Regions from separate parts of the Lactobacillus sp. ESL0259 genome, predicted to be linked through region 1. Evidence: riboswitches for the same ligand, from Rfam matches in the RefSeq annotation. Region 1 holds a riboswitch; the other holds the start of a gene.
What was found. A riboswitch is a leader RNA that binds a small molecule or an ion and turns the genes downstream of it on or off. The one in region 1 is predicted to bind FMN.

Region 1 (9,554 bases):
ACCATTTTTCTGAGGCCTCAGGATGCTGCATTGTTCCAGTACCAACATTTAGCCAAGTTCCTGGCGTATCAAGACCCATTTGGGAAAAGTTTTTGTCTTCATCTCCTAATTTCAAAACTAGCAATCCTGCTTGGCCTTTTAACATGTAACCACAATACGTGGCATTGCTGATGTTAAAATTGCTGATATCAAGAATCCTTAAATTTGCCTTTTTAGGATATTTACCGTCCACTTTAGGGTCAGCGTAGAGATAAAACATTTGCCCCATGTTAGTTACATTTTTGGTGTCAAAGTTTGACAGGTTCAAACTGATTAAACTATTCGTATCTCGAAACATGCCGTACATGTCCGTAACTTTACTAGTATCAAAGTTGCTAAGATCTAAAGATGTTAACTTATTACATGCTTGGAACATACTATTCATAGTTGTAACTTGAGAGGTATTAAATTTAGAGATGTTTAGGTCTTTTAGCTTTGTACATTTGAAGAACATTAATGACATATCCGTAACTTTACTAGTATCAAAGTTAGAAAGATCAAGTGAGACAAGGCTGGAATCCCAACCGAATACTGAACCCGTATCGCTGGCGCCAGAATAATACATACTAAACATTGACGCCATATTTGTCACATTACTGGTATTAAAATTACGGACGTCAATGGTAGTCAAACTTGCACAGTGATTAAACATATATGACATATCTGTGACATTAGAGGTGTCAAACTTGGTAACATTTAATTCTTCAAGACTCTCACACCCTGCAAACATACATGTCATATTTGTAACTTTCGAAGTATTAAAATTCTTTAAATCTAATTTTTTAAGACTTTTGCAGCCATCAAACATAGAGTCCATGCTTGTAACTTGCGAAGTATTAAACTGAGATAGATCTAGGCTTTCAAGACTATAACATTGGTAAAACCAGCAATACATGGTGGTCGCCTCCGAAGTATCAACGTTTTCTAAGCCTACAATATCAGTTAGGCCTTTAAGACGAATAAAAACTGACTTGACTTCGCCGACAATTTTAAAGTTACCGTCAAAGATTACCTTTTTTACCTTCGCAGACTCATTGTCACCTAGAAAACCACCTAAGACCCCGGGATTATTTTTTACAATAGTCGGATTATTCTTATCATGACTCCCACTCACAGTTAATACGTTAGTATCACTATCGTAACTTAAGTCAGCATTACCCCACTTACCTGTTTTAATAGTTTTTGTACTAATTTTATTTTCATTCTTAGTAATGTCTGTTACTGGCTGATCATTACCAGCAGAAGTTTGAGAGTTGGAATCTTTATTGTTGCCCTGCAGCGAGTCTACACTCCCATTTTGAGTTTCATCTGTATTATCTGTAGTACCATCAGTATTTCCTTCTGGTGTAGTGGTATTCGCATTATCAGTAGTAACGCCCTGATTATTTGCTTGAGATACAGTATTGTTTGCTATTCGAGTTTTAACACGACTATCATTATCATTCTTATTAAAGCTTCGTGCAGTGTCTTGTGTTCCTGAATTGCTATCAGCCTTTACGACATTAGTATTCAAACTCATCAAACCAAGCGCAGCTGCCGTTAAACTGCTAAAAAGCAGTGCTCCAGTCCGCTTATTGCGATCTAATCCTTTATTCATTTTTCACCTCAATGATAAAATCAATCTAATCTTGCTACTAAAAAAGTATGTATATTATTACAATTTCAGTATATACTTCATTTAATAACATTGCAAATAGAATTATTTTCATAAGAGTGCTTAAAATAGCCATAAAATCAACATTAATAATAAATTAAAATAACAATTTTACTGTTATCTGATAATATATGCATATATGTTTTTAAAATTAGACTTAATAATTTTAAGATCAATCAACTAATAATAAAAGCAAACAGCAAGCCGCTAAAACTACTAAGACCAAAAACAAGCCACTTCTATTTCTAAAAATGACTTGCTATTTCTTTATTAAGGAGATGTACTTAATAAATTATAGTTGCTTTATTTGCTCTTCTATATTTAATACTTCTAAGACATCTGTGGCACACTCAGCTCCTTTATTGCCTGCTTTACCTCCGGCACGATCGGTTGCTTGTGCGACCGTATCGGTCATAAGTACACCAAACATGATTGGAACTGACCCATTGGCTGATGCGGCAGCTAGCTGAGAAGTAGTACCTTCACAAACATAGGTAAAGTGAGCCGTTTCACCTCTAATTACAGCTCCTAATGCAATAATGCCATCAACTTTGCCACTTTTTGCCAGGCAGTTGACTGTACGAGCAATTTCAAAAGCACCAGGTACTTTCACAATCACAATATTTTCATCTTTCACGCCCGATTTTTTCAATTGCTTTAGCGCACCTGAAAGTAGGCGATCCGTTACCACACCGTTAAATTGAGCAACGACAATACCAATCTTTTTATCCTGTCCCTGAGCAATGTTGCCAATAATTTCTTTCATGTTAATCTACCTCGTTTAAAATATGATTCATTTCATGCTTTTTAGTTGCCAAGTAATTCTTATTTTCGGCGGTCATGCCTACTTCAACAGGTATTCTTTTGACAACTTTAATGCCATAATTTTCTAATTGCGTTACTTTATCCGGATTATTGGTCATTAATTCAACTTCGCTCACGCCTTTTTGCCTTAAAATTTCAGCAGCAACATTATAGCGGCGTGCGTCAACCGGCAAACCAAGGTGCTGGTTAGCTTCAACTGTGTTCATGCCTTCGTCTTGCAGCTTATAAGCACGTAACTTGTTTTCTAGACCAATTCCCCGACCTTCTTGACGCAAGTATAAAACCGCTCCTGATCCATTTTGTTCAATTTTTGTTAAAGCTGCGGCAAGCTGAGCGCCACAGTCACAGCGCTTAGAACCAAAAACATCCCCAGTCAAACATTCACTGTGAAGCCGCAATAAAAGAGGCTCACCTTTTTTTACTTCACTCTTACTAATTAACAAAGTCGGTTGCTTTTCAGGATGCTTTTTATCCCTGAAGCCTTCAAGCTGGAAATGACCGTATTTAGTCGGAAAGTCAACCTTTGTAAATGATTCAATCCCCAAATCTTTATTTGCCAGATTCTTGCGGTATGCAATTAACTCTTCAATGGTCAAATAAGGAATACCAAGTCCTTCTGCTAAAGCTTTCAAGTCTTTACGCCTGGCCATCGTTCCGTCTTTTTTAATGCACTCGCAAATAAAGCCTACAGGTGCAACTCCTGCCAATCTAGCCAGATCCAAAGCAGCTTCAGTATGACCTGTCCGTTCTAGTACACCGCCTTCTTTAGCTACCAAAGGAAAAACATGACCTGGATGATAAAAGTCAGCCCACTGGCTATTAGGATCAGCCAATTTTTTAATAGTTTTAGCACGGTCAAAAGCTGAAATTCCCGTAGTGGTTTCAGTGGAGTCAACACTAAGGGTAAAAGCCGTGCCAAAAGTATCGTTCGAACCTGTTTCAATTGGTTTTAGCTGCAAGCGGTCAGCGTATGCCTTACTCATCGGCACACATAATAGTCCGCGCGCCTTAGTAATCATCATATTAACTGCTTGAGGCGTTACCTTTTCAGCCAAACCAATCATATCCCCCTCAGACTCACGTTGCGGCGAATCAGCCACAATGACCAACCCACCAGTCAACATATGTTGTAACACCTTTTGCATTTTTTCATTCAGTTGTTCTGTCATTTTTTCCTCCGTTAAAATTCCTTTTTCCAAGCTTGAATTTGTTTGACAGCGTACCGACCAATCATATCCACTTCAATATTGACTTTGTCATGCACTTGATAGTGAGCCAAAGTAGTATTTTGTATTGTATAAGGTATTAAGCTCACCCCGAAATGATCATTTTGCGTCATTGTCACGGTTAAACTAATGCCGTCAATGGCAATTGAGCCTTTTTCAACAATAAAAGGGGCATACTTATGTGGTACTGCGAATTCTAATTCTATGGAATTCTCATTTTCGTTTCTTATTACCAGTTCAGCTGTAGTATCAACATGACCTGCAACAATATGACCATCAAGCTTACCGTTTAAAGACAATGAAGGCTCTAAATTTACTAAACTACCTTTTTGCAAATTGCCCAAATTAGTCCGTTTCATTGTTTCCGGCATCACGTCTACTGCAAAGTCATTATCGCTCCAAGCGGTAACGGTTAAACAAATACCATTAACGGCAATGCTTGCCCCTAAAGGCAAATCTTTTTGCACTAATTTAGGAGCGCAAATACCCAGTCTTGCATGTTGCTCACTAATTTCCAAACGGGTTATCGTTCCCGTAGTTTGAATTATTCCTGTAAACATTCTTTTCTCCTCACGCGAATTCTGACATCTTGATTGAATTTTTTAACGTCTAAAAGTTGATAATCGCTTTTTTCTGCTAAAGCCTGGCCAAACACAGCAGGTAATGCAGTACCGCCTAAAACTAAAGGAGCAATGTATGTCACTATTTCGTCAGCCAAGTCAGCTGCTACAAATTGACTCTGGACATTGCTGCCGCCCTCAACTAATAATGATTGAATTTCATGTGCGGCTAAAAGCTGCACAATTTTTGAAGGTGTCCATTTAGCAGCAGTAAAGCAGCGAACATTTTCAGCTACTTTTTGTGTCAGTTCAGTTCTACTTAATAGCCAAATCTCGCCTTGTGTCTTAAACATGCGACTGTTAAAGTCCAACTGATTAGCATCTTTAGTTAACACTATTCGAATAGGTGGCTGGGGTAAATTCTTAATTCTGACCGTTAAAAGTGGATTATCTATTCGCAAAGTATTTGCCCCAATTAAAATTGCTTGGTTGTGCAAACGCAACTTTTGCACATCCACCTGAGCTGCATCCCCAGTCAAAATTGTTCTCGTTTTACCTGCAGCATTAATTTTGCCATCAATGGACATTGCATATTTAAGCGTCACAAAAGGCCTCTTTTGGTGATAAAAAAAGTTATAAGCAACGTTTAAATTTTCTGTACCACCGATTATCTCAGTTTGCACCCCATGGCTTTCTAGATATTCAATACCCTTGCCAGCTACAATTTGATGAGGGTCAACCTGACCAATAACAACTTTTTTGATTCCGGCTTCAGCGACCTTTTTGCAACAAGGAGGTTGCTTGCCATAATGGCTGCAAGGCTCTAGCGTGACGTACAAGGTGGCTCCTTGTGCCTGTTTGGGATTAACTAGGTGTGAGAGTGTATTTACTTCTGCGTGTTCCTTACCAAATTGATGGTGGTAGCCGGTTGCTAAAACCTGATTGTCTTTAACCAAAACTGCGCCAACTAAAGGATTTGTCCAAGTCATTCCCTGAGCTTTCAAGGCTTCTTGAACTGCCATTTCCATATAATCCTTGTCCTGCACTAATTTCACTTCCTAAACATTAAAAAGCCTCGTTGCTTTTATCAACGAGGCTTAATTTGTATTCATCAAATAAGATTCCAGCGAAGCTTAATAACGACGCGAGTTTTCTGTCTAATCTTGTTTGTTCTTCTCCCATCCAGACTTTAACTGTCGGTACTAGACTCACACTAGTTCCACCGCAAAACGCGGGTCACGGACTTCAATTATTAATTGTCACCGTCGGTAGGGAATTGCACCCTGCCCCGAAGAAACCGTATTCAACTTATTCCAGTATAATATAGATATCCTATATCGGCAATAGCAATTTGTTGTTTTATAAAATTATATATACGATAAGCAGAAACTTAAATAAAATAATTTTTTATAGTCTCCAATCAGACAGATGAAGAGGGATATTGTTGTTTTTACCAAAATATTTCTTAAAGGCAGTGCCAAATGACAACTGATCTTTAAGATGATTGCGATAAGCATCTCTAATGCTCAAAATTGCTGTTACTACTAAATTAGTAGTCAGAATTATCAGTATGCCAATAACTATATATAAAAGATATAACATTTTAACCCTCCCATTTTCAACTGTATTACTTTTCTAATACACTACTACCAAATAGAAACATTGTCAATACTTTTTGGAAAAATAAATAGACTAATAATCAAATTGATTACTAGTCTATTTAATTTGCATTAAACCTTACGCTTTATTTAATACATATATTTCTCTATAGCAGTCTTAGGATCCATTCCTGCACGAATTTTTAGTTCTAATTCAATTGCCACATCAGCAATAATAACTTGCGGATCAATAACATTATACGGATGCTCTGGCGCCTTTTCCTGAGCTAAAGATAATTCAGTACAACCAAGTAAAATTACATTACAGCCATACTGATCATGCATGGTGCGTAATATGCGGTGATAAAGTTCACCATCAACTACGCCTTTTTCTTTAATGCTGGAATAAATCAGCTCAGTAACCAGCGGTTGAATCTCAGGACCACCCAATTCTACCTCACGGCCAACTTGTTCAATTTCGTCTTCGTACAGATGATCATAAATCGAACCTTCCGTAGCAATCAAGCCAATCTTTTTTTCCTGCGGAAAGTCACTTGCAAATTTATGAACAGCAATACGCATCATATGTAAAAAAGGAATATCAGTTAGTTTAGCCAAGTCATCATAAAAATAATGTGCAGTATTACATGGCATCACGAAAAAATCGGGCTTTAACATTGCTTGCTGGAGCACATCATCACGCAAAGCATTGAAAAAATTAGGTTGGCTATGGTCTTTGATATAAGCCGTGCGGTCAGGAATTTGGGCATCATTAACTAAAATATAATTCAGATAGTCCTGATCTTTGGTAATCTTTAGACGGTGATTAATCATGCGGACATAGCTTTCCGTTGCAATCGTACCCATACCGCCAATAATACTAAAAAAATGTTTCATTAATACCTGCTTTTCTAACCGTTAAAATGTTCTTTTTGCCCTTCAAGTTCATCAATTACCTGTTGTGCAACTGTAATATCAGACGGATAAGGAGTATCTACTCCCCGGACCTTTTGATAACTATCTTCACCTTTACCACAGATCAGAACAACATCACCCTGCTTGGACATACTGATTGCATCATGGATGGCCTTCTTACGGTCTAGTTCTATTGTGACATCAACTTTAGAATGATCGATCCCTGCATCAATTTCCTGTGCTATATCCATGGGATCTTCAAAGCCAGGATCATCTGTTGTCAGAAAGGCTTTAGCAGCGTAGGCATTTAGACTGTTACTAAAACCGGGACGACGAGAAACTCCTTTGTCACCAGGTGCCCCCACAACGACAATAATTTTGGGATTATTAAATTCTCGTTGCATAAAGCCCATAAGAGCCATCATTGAGGCTTCATTATGTGCGAAGTCCACAACCACTACTCCGTGCTTCTTGGTAACTTCTGTTTGCATTCTTCCAGGGACGGTAACTTGACTGATACCTTTAGCAGCATCGTCATAATTCATCCCGGCCAGTCCTGCACCAATTACTGCGGCAGTACCGTTAGATTCGTTAAAATCACCTAACATCTTTAACTGGTAATCGCCAGCTATTTTAAGCTGCTTGGCTTTGTCGCTAACACACAATACCTGGAACCGGGTCCGTGACATATCAAGCTCTTGGGTCGAAAAACGAAAATCGATGGTCTGCTTCAGATCCGGATTAGTAAATTTTTCGTCAGCAAATAAGTAAATACTGTCTGGATCAGTAGTAGTCATGGCCGCAGCGTAAACTTCAGGAAAATGATCAGTCTGAGCGTTAATAATACATTTACGAGCATTAACCAGCAGCTGCAACTTACAATGTAAATAATCAGCGAAATTGGGATGCTCATTAGGTCCAATATGATCAGGTGTAATATTTAAGAAAAAGCCCAGGTCATAGGTCAGACCAAATACCCTGTTTTTCTTATAAGCCTGGCTGGAAACTTCCATAACCATATGCGTCATTCCGTTGTCTACAGCTATTCGCATATCACGGAACAAATCAAGTGATTCAGGCGTAGTTAAGCTTGACTTAAAAGTATCATCTTTTTTAGGTCCCACAACTGTGTTGACTGATGAAATTAACGCCGTTTTACCACCGTTTACCTGATCTAACATCCCTTTTAAAAAGTAGGCCGTTGTAGTCTTGCCTTTAGTACCAGTAATAGCTATTAAATATAAATCGTCTTGCGGGAAACGGAAAAATGCCGCAGACAATAACGCCATCGCTTTGGAAACATTGCGCACAATCAGTGCATGCATTCCCTTACCTTCCGGATAGGGTTGCTCTGCTACATAACAATTAGCACCATTCGCCTTTGCCATTGACAAATAAGTGGGGCGAAAACCAGCACCTTTACAGAAGAACAATGTATTGGTATGAACGTCACGCGAGTCATACGACACATATTCCATCTTAGAAGATATAGTATCTTGGACAGCACTCGATTTAAGCAGATGGTGTTCTTTTAAAATTAAAATACAGGTATTTAAAGAAATACTCATGCTATACTCCTCTATTTATTATCTCAGTCAAAATTATACCACAGCTATGCTGGAGTTTTTTCACTCTTTAAGTTTAAAGGCAGGCAAATAATGAAACGGGTCCAATCTTTATCAGATTCACAGCGGATTTTGCCCTGATGAAGATCAACAATACTTTTGGTAATTGATAGACCTAGCCCTGTGCCACCCGTTTGGGTATTACGGGAGCCTTCGACTCTGTAAAAACGTTCAAATATTTTTTTCAACGAATCTTCGGGAATTTGAGCACCGTTGTTTTCCACCCGTAACTCAACTTCATTGTTATTAACTAAATTAGCAATTAAGTTAATTTGTGTTGCACCTGTACCGTACTTTAGCGCATTAGTGATGAGATTATTATAAACACGTACCAGCTTTTCCGCATCAGCTTGAATGGTTAAATTCTTAGGTCTTGCTTCTATATTAAATACTATCCCTTTTTCCTGACCCTCGAATTCAAACCCCGCGGCAACCTGCTCTAACATAGAAAAAATATGTAAAGAAGATAAATTTAATTTGGTACTAGTTGATTTTAACGTTGTATACTCAAGCAAATCATGAGCGAGCGATTTCATTTGTTCAGCCTTCATATATGCAATATTAAGGTATCTTTGTTGATCTGCTGGATTTGACACCCCCGATTTCAGTAAACCCAAATAGCCGATGATAGAAGTTAAAGGCGTTCTGATATCATGAGAAACATTGCTAATCAGTTCGTCCTTTGACTTTTCAATCGCTTTTTCTTCATTAATCGCATTTACTGTACTATCCACTAACGAATTAATTGAATCAATTACTTTTTGCAAATCAGTTTTGACTTTAAAAGAAATTGTATGGTCAAAATGTCCCTTAGCAATATAATGCAGTTCAGAAATAACATGTCTTAACTGCATTTGATGATAGCGCCGAATTAAGCGCCAGTACAGAACGATTAAATCACCAATACCCATGAAAATAATAAAGGTATTCTGCCAGGACCATAAGTGGCGCCCGCCAGCAAAAGTAATGGTCTTTTTTAGAAAATAAATCCCGTTAACCAGGTTTTTATCTTGTAAAATTGTCAAGTTGATCAAAATAATCACTGACAGGTTCAATAGTAGCTCTAAAACTACCGTTATAACGCCTTCAGCAAACAGCTCACTTTTTTCCGC
Region 2 (9,554 bases), on a different contig from region 1:
ACGGCTTTTTCAGTTTGAGGTTCCAGGTCAAAACAAAGCTGACTCATAAAACGAACAGCCCTCATCATCCGTAAAGCATCTTCATGAAACCTCTTCATTGGATCTCCTACTGCTTTAATGAGGTGCTTTTGTAAATCTCCTATGCCGTTGAAAAGGTCAATTATTTCACCCTTTCTATTCATCGCTAAAGCGTTAATGGTAAAATCACGCCTTTTTAAATCTTCAGCTAAATTTTGCACAAAAGTAACATGATCGGGTCTGCGAAAATCCTGGTAACCTGATTCTGTTCTAAAGGTAGTTATTTCATAGCTTGAACCGCCATGCAAAACGGTAACTGTACCATGCTTAATTCCGGTATCAATTGTCTTAGGAAAAAGCTGTTTAACTTCTTCTGGATAGGCACTCGTGGCAATATCAATGTCGTGTATCGGCCTTTTTAAAAGCAGGTCGCGAACAGAACCACCAACAAAATATGCTTCATAATTTGCTTGTTCTAACTGTTGAAGTACCGGAAAAGCTGCTGTAAAAATAGCTGGTAAATTATTTATTTTCATCATTATTAAATCAACTCATTTATTAGTTTTTTTGTCTTTAATTTATGGTAGTCTTAAGGTAATGGTTTAGAAAAGAAAGTTTTTATTATGCAAAAAATTAACAAAAAAAGCATTATGGAACTGTTAATGATTATGATTGGCTGTGCGATTTATGCTCTCAGCCTTGACATGATTTCAGTACCAAATAAACTCACAGATGGTGGTATCAGCGGTATTACCTTGTTATTAAGACACTTCTGGGGCATTAATATGGGATTATCGTCCTTACTACTTAATATACCGCTAATCATCCTAGGATATCGTTTTATGGGCAAAAGACTGTTGGCCTATACTATTTGGGGAACATTATGGCTGTCCTTTTTCCTATGGTTCTGGCGCTTAATTCCTATTATATCTCAATTAAACCTAGAACACGACCTCTTCTTGTCAGCAATTCTGGCGGGCACGCTTTCTGGCATTGGGTTAGGGTTAGTTTTTCGTTTTAATGGTACGTCAGGTGGTACAGATATTATCGCCAGAATTATGCAAATGAAATATGGCATATCTTCTGGCAAAGTTTTACTGTTTTGCGATACCATTATTTTATTATCTTCTTTAACATACCTTGACCTCAAACATATCATGTATACCCTAGTAGCCGCGTTTATTCTGTCACGTGTTATGGATGCAGTTCAACAGGGTGCATATTCTGCACGTGGTCTGCTTATTATCTCTGATCATTATCAAGAAATTGCAAAAATGATTGACTTAAAGCTGGATCGCGGTTTCACCTATCTTGAGGCTCGTGGTGGTTATAAAAAAACTAAAAGACCAGTAATTTACTTAGTAGTTTCTCCCAGAGAAATTCCCCTAGTAAAAGAATTAATAGCTGCAGAAGATCCCCAGGCATTTGTAAGCGTTATTGAAGTTCATGAGGTTTTAGGCGAAGGCTTTACTTATAAACAAAAAAGCCACCACCTTCTGATTAGGAAATAGCTTCATAAAGATTTAAAAAGGCAAATAACTCAAGTTTTTCGCAACTAAGTTAATTTGCCTTTTTAAATTATTAAATCTAAGGTGGATGATTACAAAACTATCTGTTTTTTTCAAATCCAGGTAATCATATTAATTTAGCAATTATAACAGTAATTCATCATACATTTCCTGCATCTCAGTATCTTCGGGTTCGAGTTTTAGATAGGCTTCTAATAATTCCTTTACGATGTCTTGAGAATTGGGTTCGGTATTAAAAAATAGTAGCATTTGCTTTAAAAAAGCACTATTATTTTTAAATTCTGGATAGGCTAATAAAAACTCACTTTTTGCTTTTGCACTTTGATCCAAATTTTGGTAAGAAAGAGCTAAATTCCAGTGAACCTGTGGTTCTAAGTCTTCATCGTCAACCTGGGCAAAAAGAGCAATATTTGCTTCATTGTCATTTTCTCTAACGTAAAGATTAGATAACTGCAAACGCAAATCAAAGTTTTCAGGAAGTTTTTTTATTCCTTTTTGTAACAAGTTTTTAGCTGTATCTAAGTCATTCAACCTAACAGCTGCTTGTGCTCCTTTTTTATAAAGAACGGGGTCAAGTTCATTATATGCTATTCCTAATTGAGCCGAGCGTAATTCTTGTTCGTTATCGTTTTTATGCTCATATGCTGTAGTTAACAACCTGTAAGCATTAACATAATCAGGACTTTGATCGATTACTTCATTCAAATACTTAATTGCCTGGTCATCTTTATGCAGAGTTAACATTACCAAGGCAGCCTGATACTTACTGTCAATATCAAGAATATCATTGCCATTTTTAGCAATTACTTCCCCTGCCTCTTCGTAACGACCTAATTTGGCTAAAGTTTGAAACAGACGGTCATTTAAATTGACTTCACTAAATGTTTTATGACGCTTCAACAAATCCTGGTATCTGGAAAGTGCTTGTTCATAATGGCCACTCAGATAATCGAGTTCAGCCAAACCAAACTTTACGACATCTTCATCAGGTGCAATTTTTTCAGCTGCTAGCAATTTTTGATAGGCCGTTTCAAGCAGACCGTTAGTCTGATAATAGTCAGCTTGAACAAGCAAGCTGTCAAGATAGGCGGAGGAGTCAGGACTAATGTTATAAAGCAAAGTTAAACCATCATCATCTTGACCGTCATTTAATAATATCTCAGCTAAATAAATTTTAAATAAGTCTTCTTTGGGAAAACGGGCAATTAAACTGCGATAAATTTCCTTTGCTAGATCGGTAAATCCTAATCCCACCAAATTCTCAGCCAGTGATGCTAAAATCTCTGGTTCATCTTTGTCCAAGGCTTTTTGTAATAATGACTTTTCTTGAGAAAAATCTTGCCGCTCAATTGCGTCAAGCAGCTTTTCCGAATAGCTCATTTTTCATTCCTCCATTATTTTATTTTAGCCGATCAGGTCAATTACAGCTACAAATAATATCAAACAAAAAAGATGATGGCGAATTAAGCCACCATCTTTTAAATAAAGTCATTGAGCTATTTAACAGCTTCCTTAAGAGCTTTACCAGGTCTAAATGCAGGTACAACACTTGCTGGAATTTGGATTTCATCGCCTGTTTGTGGATTACGTCCTTTACGAGCTGCGCGCTTACGTACTTCAAAAGTACCAAAGCCAATTAATTGTACTTTTTTGCCTTTAGCAAGATCTTCTTGGATTGAACTAAAAATTGCATCAACTGCTGTAGCTGCATCTTTTTTAGTTAATTTAGCTTTTGCTGCAACTTCAGTGACTAATTCTGCCTTATTTGCCATTGGGAATTCACCTCCTGTAACTTGAATCTCTTAGTAAGATCCTTATTTAATTCCTCAATTGAGGAACAGGGAATAAATGATTATTGAAATCACTTTTTCCTTGATTTTAAAATAGCACAAAACCCTTGATACAACAAGCAATTATTTCTAAAAAAGTGATTTTTATATCTTTGGTAGATACAAACTATTTTCTTTTTCGAGCAATAATTTTTATGGGAGTGCCGGAAAAGTCAAAATTCTCCCTTAATTGGTTAATTAAAAAGCGCTGATATGAAAAATGCATTAATTCAGGATCATTGACAAATACGACAAAAGTTGGTGGATTAGTGGCTACCTGCGTCATGTAGTAAACTCGTAATCTTTTTCCTTTAATCATAGGCGTTGGAACTAACTTACTTGTTTCTAGTAAGAGATCATTTAAAACGCTGGATTTAATTCTTTGTTGTTGATTATGAGAAACTCTTCGAACCATCTCCGGAATTATAGCCAGATTCTGCCCCGTCTTTGCTGAAACAAACAAAATAGGAGCATAATCTAGGTACTGAAATTCTGAACGAATAATTTGTTCAAAATCCTTGCCACTGTTACTTGTCTTTTTAGGCAAATCCCATTTATTGACAACAATAATAATTCCTCTTCCAGCATCGTGGGCATATCCAGCAACATGCTTGTCCTGCTCTCTAATGCCTGTGCTGGCATCAAGTACTAGGCAGACTACATCAGAATGCTCAATTGCACCCATTGCTCTCATTACTGAGTATTTTTCAGTCTTTTCGTAAACTTTTCCCCGGCGCCTTATACCAGCTGTATCAACAATTCTAAATTTAGTACCATCTGTTTCAAAAGGGGTATCAACTGCGTCACGGGTCGTTCCCTCTTCGTTATTAACAATTACACGATTTTCTCCGACAAGGCGGTTGACAATTGATGATTTTCCTACATTAGGCCGACCTATTACACTAAAAGAAATTTGCTCCTTCTCATTTTGCTTCAAGTCTTTAGGCAAACTTTGCACTATTTGATCCAGCAAATCTCCAATACCCGTGCCATGCACGCTTGAAACAGGAATAGGATCGCCAAAACCTAAGCTATAAAAATCATAAATGTCCATCCGCTGCTCTGGATTATCAGCTTTATTTACAGCTAAAATCACTGGCTTCTTAGTTTGATAAAGCATTTGGGCAATGCGCTCATCAAGATTTGTTACGTGATTAGCAACATTAGTTAAAAAGATGATTACATCAGCTTCTTCAATTGCTATTCCAGCTTGGGCTCTTATTTCTTCTTCAATATTACTATTTTCCCAAGTTATTCCACCAGTATCAATCAAATCAAATTTGTGCCCCAACCATTCAGCTTGCGCATAATTACGGTCTCTAGTCACGCCAGGTTTATCTTCAACTATTGCTAACCGTTGATTAATAATCCGGTTGAAAAGCGTTGATTTACCAACATTAGGCTGTCCTACAATTGCAACTACGGGTAAAACCATTTTTCAGCCTCCTTTTACAAATAAAAAAACCGACTTAAGAGTCGGCTTTTTTATTAAATTAACGACGATCTTTTAATTGGTCACCTATGATGTCACCTAAAGCAAAGCCGCTGTCATCATTGTTCATATATTTTTTATTTACTGAATTGCGGTTATATGAACTGTGTGAACGATTGCCTTCATTTTCAGAGTTCTTGGGCTCAGCAGCCTTCATTGAAAGTGAAATGCGATGCTCACCAGGGTCAATGTTTAAGACCTTGACTTTAACTTTTTGACCAACCTTTAAAACATCACTTGGCTTGTCTACGTGTTTATATGATATTTCAGAAACGTGAACTAAACCTTGAATATTATCAGCAACTTCAACAAAAGCACCGAAGTTAGTTAAAGATTTAACTTCGCCTTCAAACACATCGCCTTCGTGTAAGTCAGCTGTAGCTTGTTCAAAAGGAGAAGGTTCAGTTTGCTTAATTGAAAGGGAGATGCGATGTCTATCATCATCAATACCAATTACTTTAACTTTGACATCTTGACCAGCCTTTAAAACATCGCTTGGCTTATCAACATGTTTGTATGAGATCTCGGAAATGTGGACTAAACCATCAACACCGCCAACATCAACAAAAGCTCCAAAATTAGTTAAACGGGAAACCTTGCCTTCAACAACATCACCCACAACTAATTGTGATGCAACCTTGTCAAAAGCTTCTTCACGTTCTTCTTCAATTAAATCTTTGTGAGAAAGGATTAAGCGGTTCTTACTTGGATCAATTTCAGTAATTTTAAGTTTCATGGTTTTGCCGATAAATGGCTTAAGATCCGAAACATAACGGTTAGAAATTAATGACGCAGGCAAAAATCCTCTAGTGCCTACATCTACTAACAAACCACCACGAACTGAAGAAGTAACTGTGCCTTCAATTGTCTTTCCGGCTTCAAAATCTTTTTGCAGTTCATCGTAAGCTTCTCTTTCCTTCAAGCGGGTAACTGAGAAGAAAAATTCACCATTCTCTTTGTCTCCGCCGGCTTTTCTTAAAACTAAAGCTTTGAGCTTATCGCCTGGTTTAACTGCTTCACGTAGGTCAACGTTGCGATCTGAAGTGTATTCACGACGAGGAATTACACCTTCAATACCGGCATTTTCAACACCAACATCGATTTGACCTTCTTCAACGTCTAAGACTTCAACATCTACAATATCTCCGACCTCAACTCCTTGCATTTGCTTTAATGCATCTAAAAATTGATTACTGTTTTCTGACATTATTTACCTCCCAATATCATACTCTAATTCTAAATGAAAGTTTGATATTTTTCTACTGTTTTATACCCTTTTTTTATAGTTTTTTTGACTTTTTTTAATTTCAGATAAGATTGCATTAACTACCTGGTCTATAGTCATAGAAGTTGTGTCTATTTCAATAGCATCAAGTGCCTTTTTTAATGGTGAAATTTTACGATGCGAATCTTTATAATCCCTTTCCGCTATGTCTTGTTCAATTTCTTCAAGGGACTGGTTAGTTTTAATTCCCCTTTCTTTAAAATCAAGCATTCTTCTTTGGGCTCGAGAATGAGCAGACGCAACTAAAAAGATTTTAACGTCAGCTGCAGGCAAAACCGTGGTCCCAATATCACGACCATCCATCACTACATTCATCTGACCGGCCATTTGTCTTTGCAAACTGACCATTTTAGCTCTGATACCTGCCAAAGCTGATACTTGAGAAACGTGAGCAGAAATATCCGGTGTACGTATATCTTGAGATATATCCTTATCGCCGGCAAAAACTTTTTGTTGGCCATTTTCGTTTTTCAGTTCAATTTTTTCTTTGTCAATAGCAGCCAATATGCCTTTTTCATCGCTATAACTAAGTTTGTGTTCACGTGCTAACCAGGTAGAAACACGGTACATTGCTCCCGTATCAATATACGTAAAGTTCAATTTTTGAGCTATTATCTTTGCTACTGTACTTTTTCCAGCTGAAGCTGGTCCATCAATTGCTATTTGCATTCAATAAAAAAGGGACTGCAGTCCCTATCCTTTCTAAATTATTTGATACGCAATACTTGTCCGATATCCACCTGACTGTTAGGGTCAAGTTGATTTAACTCAGCTAACTGACCAACAGAAATTTTAAAACGACGAGCAATACTACTTAAAGAATCTCCACTTTGAACTATATATTGTTTAATTTTGGGTTTAGTTTTTGCGTGTTTCCTTTTTTGCTTAACCTTAGGTTTGGGTTTTGCCTTCGGTTTGCTCTTAGTTTTATTTTCGACAAGTTTGTTTTTTGCAGGAGAAGCTTTAACGTTTGCTTTTTTGGCAGCTTTTTTATGAGTTTTGCGTACTTCAACTATTTTATTACTTGAATTATTATTCGCTGCTAAATGATGTACTACTGGAACAAGGCCAATTAGTATCATTATAAGTAAAACAATGAGTACAATCCAACCTTTAGAAACAGAATTGTATGTTTCAACTCTGGTTTTTTGCGGACGTTTATAATGTTGATATGGTCCCTTAGGATTATTAGTCATCTTAAAAAGCCTCCTTACCTAACTTGTTTAATTTTAGCATATTTACCATTTAAGTGGATAAAAAAATCGGTCATTTAATAGACCGATTTCATAATTTCTGATTTTAGTTTTTTAAATTGAAGTTTTTCCTGACAAATGGTTTGATTGTTCTCAAAACAGTTTCAAACAGTAAGTAAACCACCGTACCATTTATTGCGCCTTTTAATAAATTAAACGGCACAATAATGCCAAAAATGTAGGCACTCATTGAAGGAATGTGAAGCAATTTGCCCAAGTACACTTTCTCAGTAAATGCCAGTAAACCTGAATAACCATGAATAGTTGGCAAATTGGGTACTGTAGTTGCTGCATAAAAAGGTGTTAAAACCAGAGCATTTAAAACTGACAAAACAAAAGCCATCGCTATAATGCCAAGAACTATACCTAAGATTGGTTTTAAATGTTTTTTAGTAAAACTCTTTTCATCTTTATTGATATTTCTAGTCAAATAATAAAACGGCAAAGCAAATGAAATTGATGCTAAAAAGGCCGCAGATTGACCCACTAAACTTGGTAGCGCAAAACCTTTATATATTAAATTAATTAGCATTCTCACAAACGCGATGAAAATGCCGGGTAATGGACCAAATAAAAAAGTACCAATAGTAATTACAACATCAGAAAAATCAAATTTTAAAAAGCTGGTGACAGGCAATGGTATTTCCAAAAGCATTAACACATATGCAATTGTTCCAATTAAAGTATATGCTACTATATTGACCAAATTATTTCTGCCTTTTCTTTGCAAAATTCTTACCTCCAAAAAAACTCGGTCTGCTGCTTCTAGCAACAGACCGAGTAAAAGTAAGCTAAAGATCTTGGCTTTTAGTTTAGTCTGTCTTCTTTCATCTAGACTTTAACTATCGGTATCACAATAGATTCCACCACTTTCGTGGGTCGCGGACTCTCACCGCCGGTCGGGATTTTCACCCTGCCATGAAGACAACAAACTTAATATTTAATTTTCAAATACCATCTTAATCTACGTCTTTTAATCTGTCAACTTCCTCATGGGATAATTCGCGAAAACTTCCGGAAATCAGAGAATCCAGGGTTAAAAAGGCATATCTTTCACGTGCTAATTTTTTAACCTGATGATGAACGGCCTTAAACATTCTTTTTACTTGATGATACTGCCCCTCATGAATAGTTAACTGTACTATTTGGCTATTTTTTTTGCGGTCAGTTCTAATTACTTTAACTTTAGCTGGAGCACATCTATGACGATCAATTTTTACTCCGTGGGTAAGCTGACTGATTTCTGCAGGAGAAAGCACACCCGTAATTTTAGCAACATATACTTTGGCTACATTATTGCGTGGATGCATCAATAAATTTGCAAGCTCTCCGTCATTGGTCATCAAGAGTAAACCTGACGTGTCATAATCTAGTCTGCCAATTGGGTACAAGCGGTAGGGCAATTCTTTAAAGTAGTCAACAACGGTTTTTCGGCCTTTGTCATCGCTGGCAGTCGATACCACCCCACGCGGTTTATAAAAAAGGTATGTGTGCAAACTTTCCCGCTCAATTGGTTCACCATCAACGGTAATATTACTAAATGTATCTACCTTAGTACCTAATTTTGTAACTACATTACCATCAACTGTCACCCGCCCTGCGGTGATCATTTTTTCAGCCTTGCGTCGTGAAGCAATTCCAGCTTCAGCAATTACTTTTTGTAATCGTTCTAACACCATTATGATTCTCCTTTTTGAGTTTTAGCAATATTCTTATCTGCTTGACCCTTAGCCGCAAATAAATCGATTTCACCTTCGGCATTAACACTATCATCTTCAAAATCTTCAATTAGAGGTAAATCGGCTAAACTTTGATAACCAAAATACTGCAAAAAATAGTCAGTGGTCACGTATAAATTAGGGTGTCCCGGAGCCTCTTTTTTGCCATTTATCTTTACAAGACCCCGCCAAATTAATGTTTGTAAAGCACCAGATGAATTTACCCCTCTGATTTCATCAATTTCTATCCGAGTAATAGGCTGCTTATAAGCAACAATTGCTAATATTTCCAAAGCGGACTGACTAAGACTTTTAGTTAAATCTTTTTGAAAAAAGTTTTCAATTGTTTTGCTTACTTCCGGCCGGGTTGTTAATTTATAAGAATCGTTCAGCTGCTGTATTTGCAGACCTGAATCCGAATTTTGCTGTA

Region 2: linked by a shared signal. The riboswitch ahead of F5ESL0259_RS04045 (ECF transporter S component) and the one ahead of ribD (bifunctional diaminohydroxyphosphoribosylaminopyrimidine deaminase/5-amino-6-(5-phosphoribosylamino)uracil reductase RibD) in region 1 are both predicted to bind FMN.

The regions. Positions count from the first base shown of each region.
Region 1 covers NZ_REHP01000003.1:131,208-140,761, reverse strand. The annotation lists gene F5ESL0259_RS01410 (BspA family leucine-rich repeat surface protein) at 1-1,636, opposite strand, end outside; gene ribH (6,7-dimethyl-8-ribityllumazine synthase) at 1,986-2,459, opposite strand; gene ribA (GTP cyclohydrolase II) at 2,461-3,687, opposite strand; gene F5ESL0259_RS01395 (riboflavin synthase) at 3,699-4,304, opposite strand; gene ribD (bifunctional diaminohydroxyphosphoribosylaminopyrimidine deaminase/5-amino-6-(5-phosphoribosylamino)uracil reductase RibD) at 4,289-5,350, opposite strand; FMN riboswitch at 5,471-5,604, opposite strand; gene F5ESL0259_RS01385 (hypothetical protein) at 5,712-5,906, opposite strand; gene F5ESL0259_RS01380 (aspartate/glutamate racemase family protein) at 6,053-6,799, opposite strand; gene F5ESL0259_RS01375 (UDP-N-acetylmuramoyl-L-alanyl-D-glutamate--2,6-diaminopimelate ligase) at 6,814-8,385, opposite strand; gene F5ESL0259_RS01370 (cell wall metabolism sensor histidine kinase WalK) at 8,430-9,554, opposite strand, start outside.
Region 2 covers NZ_REHP01000006.1:41,054-50,607, reverse strand. The annotation lists gene F5ESL0259_RS04085 (CCA tRNA nucleotidyltransferase) at 1-557, opposite strand, end outside; gene F5ESL0259_RS04080 (YitT family protein) at 642-1,529, shown strand; gene F5ESL0259_RS04075 (lipopolysaccharide assembly protein LapB) at 1,671-2,927, opposite strand; gene F5ESL0259_RS04070 (HU family DNA-binding protein) at 3,044-3,319, opposite strand; gene der (ribosome biogenesis GTPase Der) at 3,504-4,811, opposite strand; gene rpsA (30S ribosomal protein S1) at 4,870-6,075, opposite strand; gene cmk ((d)CMP kinase) at 6,136-6,822, opposite strand; gene F5ESL0259_RS04050 (LysM domain-containing protein) at 6,861-7,349, opposite strand; gene F5ESL0259_RS04045 (ECF transporter S component) at 7,453-8,139, opposite strand; FMN riboswitch at 8,222-8,336, opposite strand; gene F5ESL0259_RS04040 (pseudouridine synthase) at 8,366-9,082, opposite strand; gene scpB (SMC-Scp complex subunit ScpB) at 9,085-9,554, opposite strand, start outside.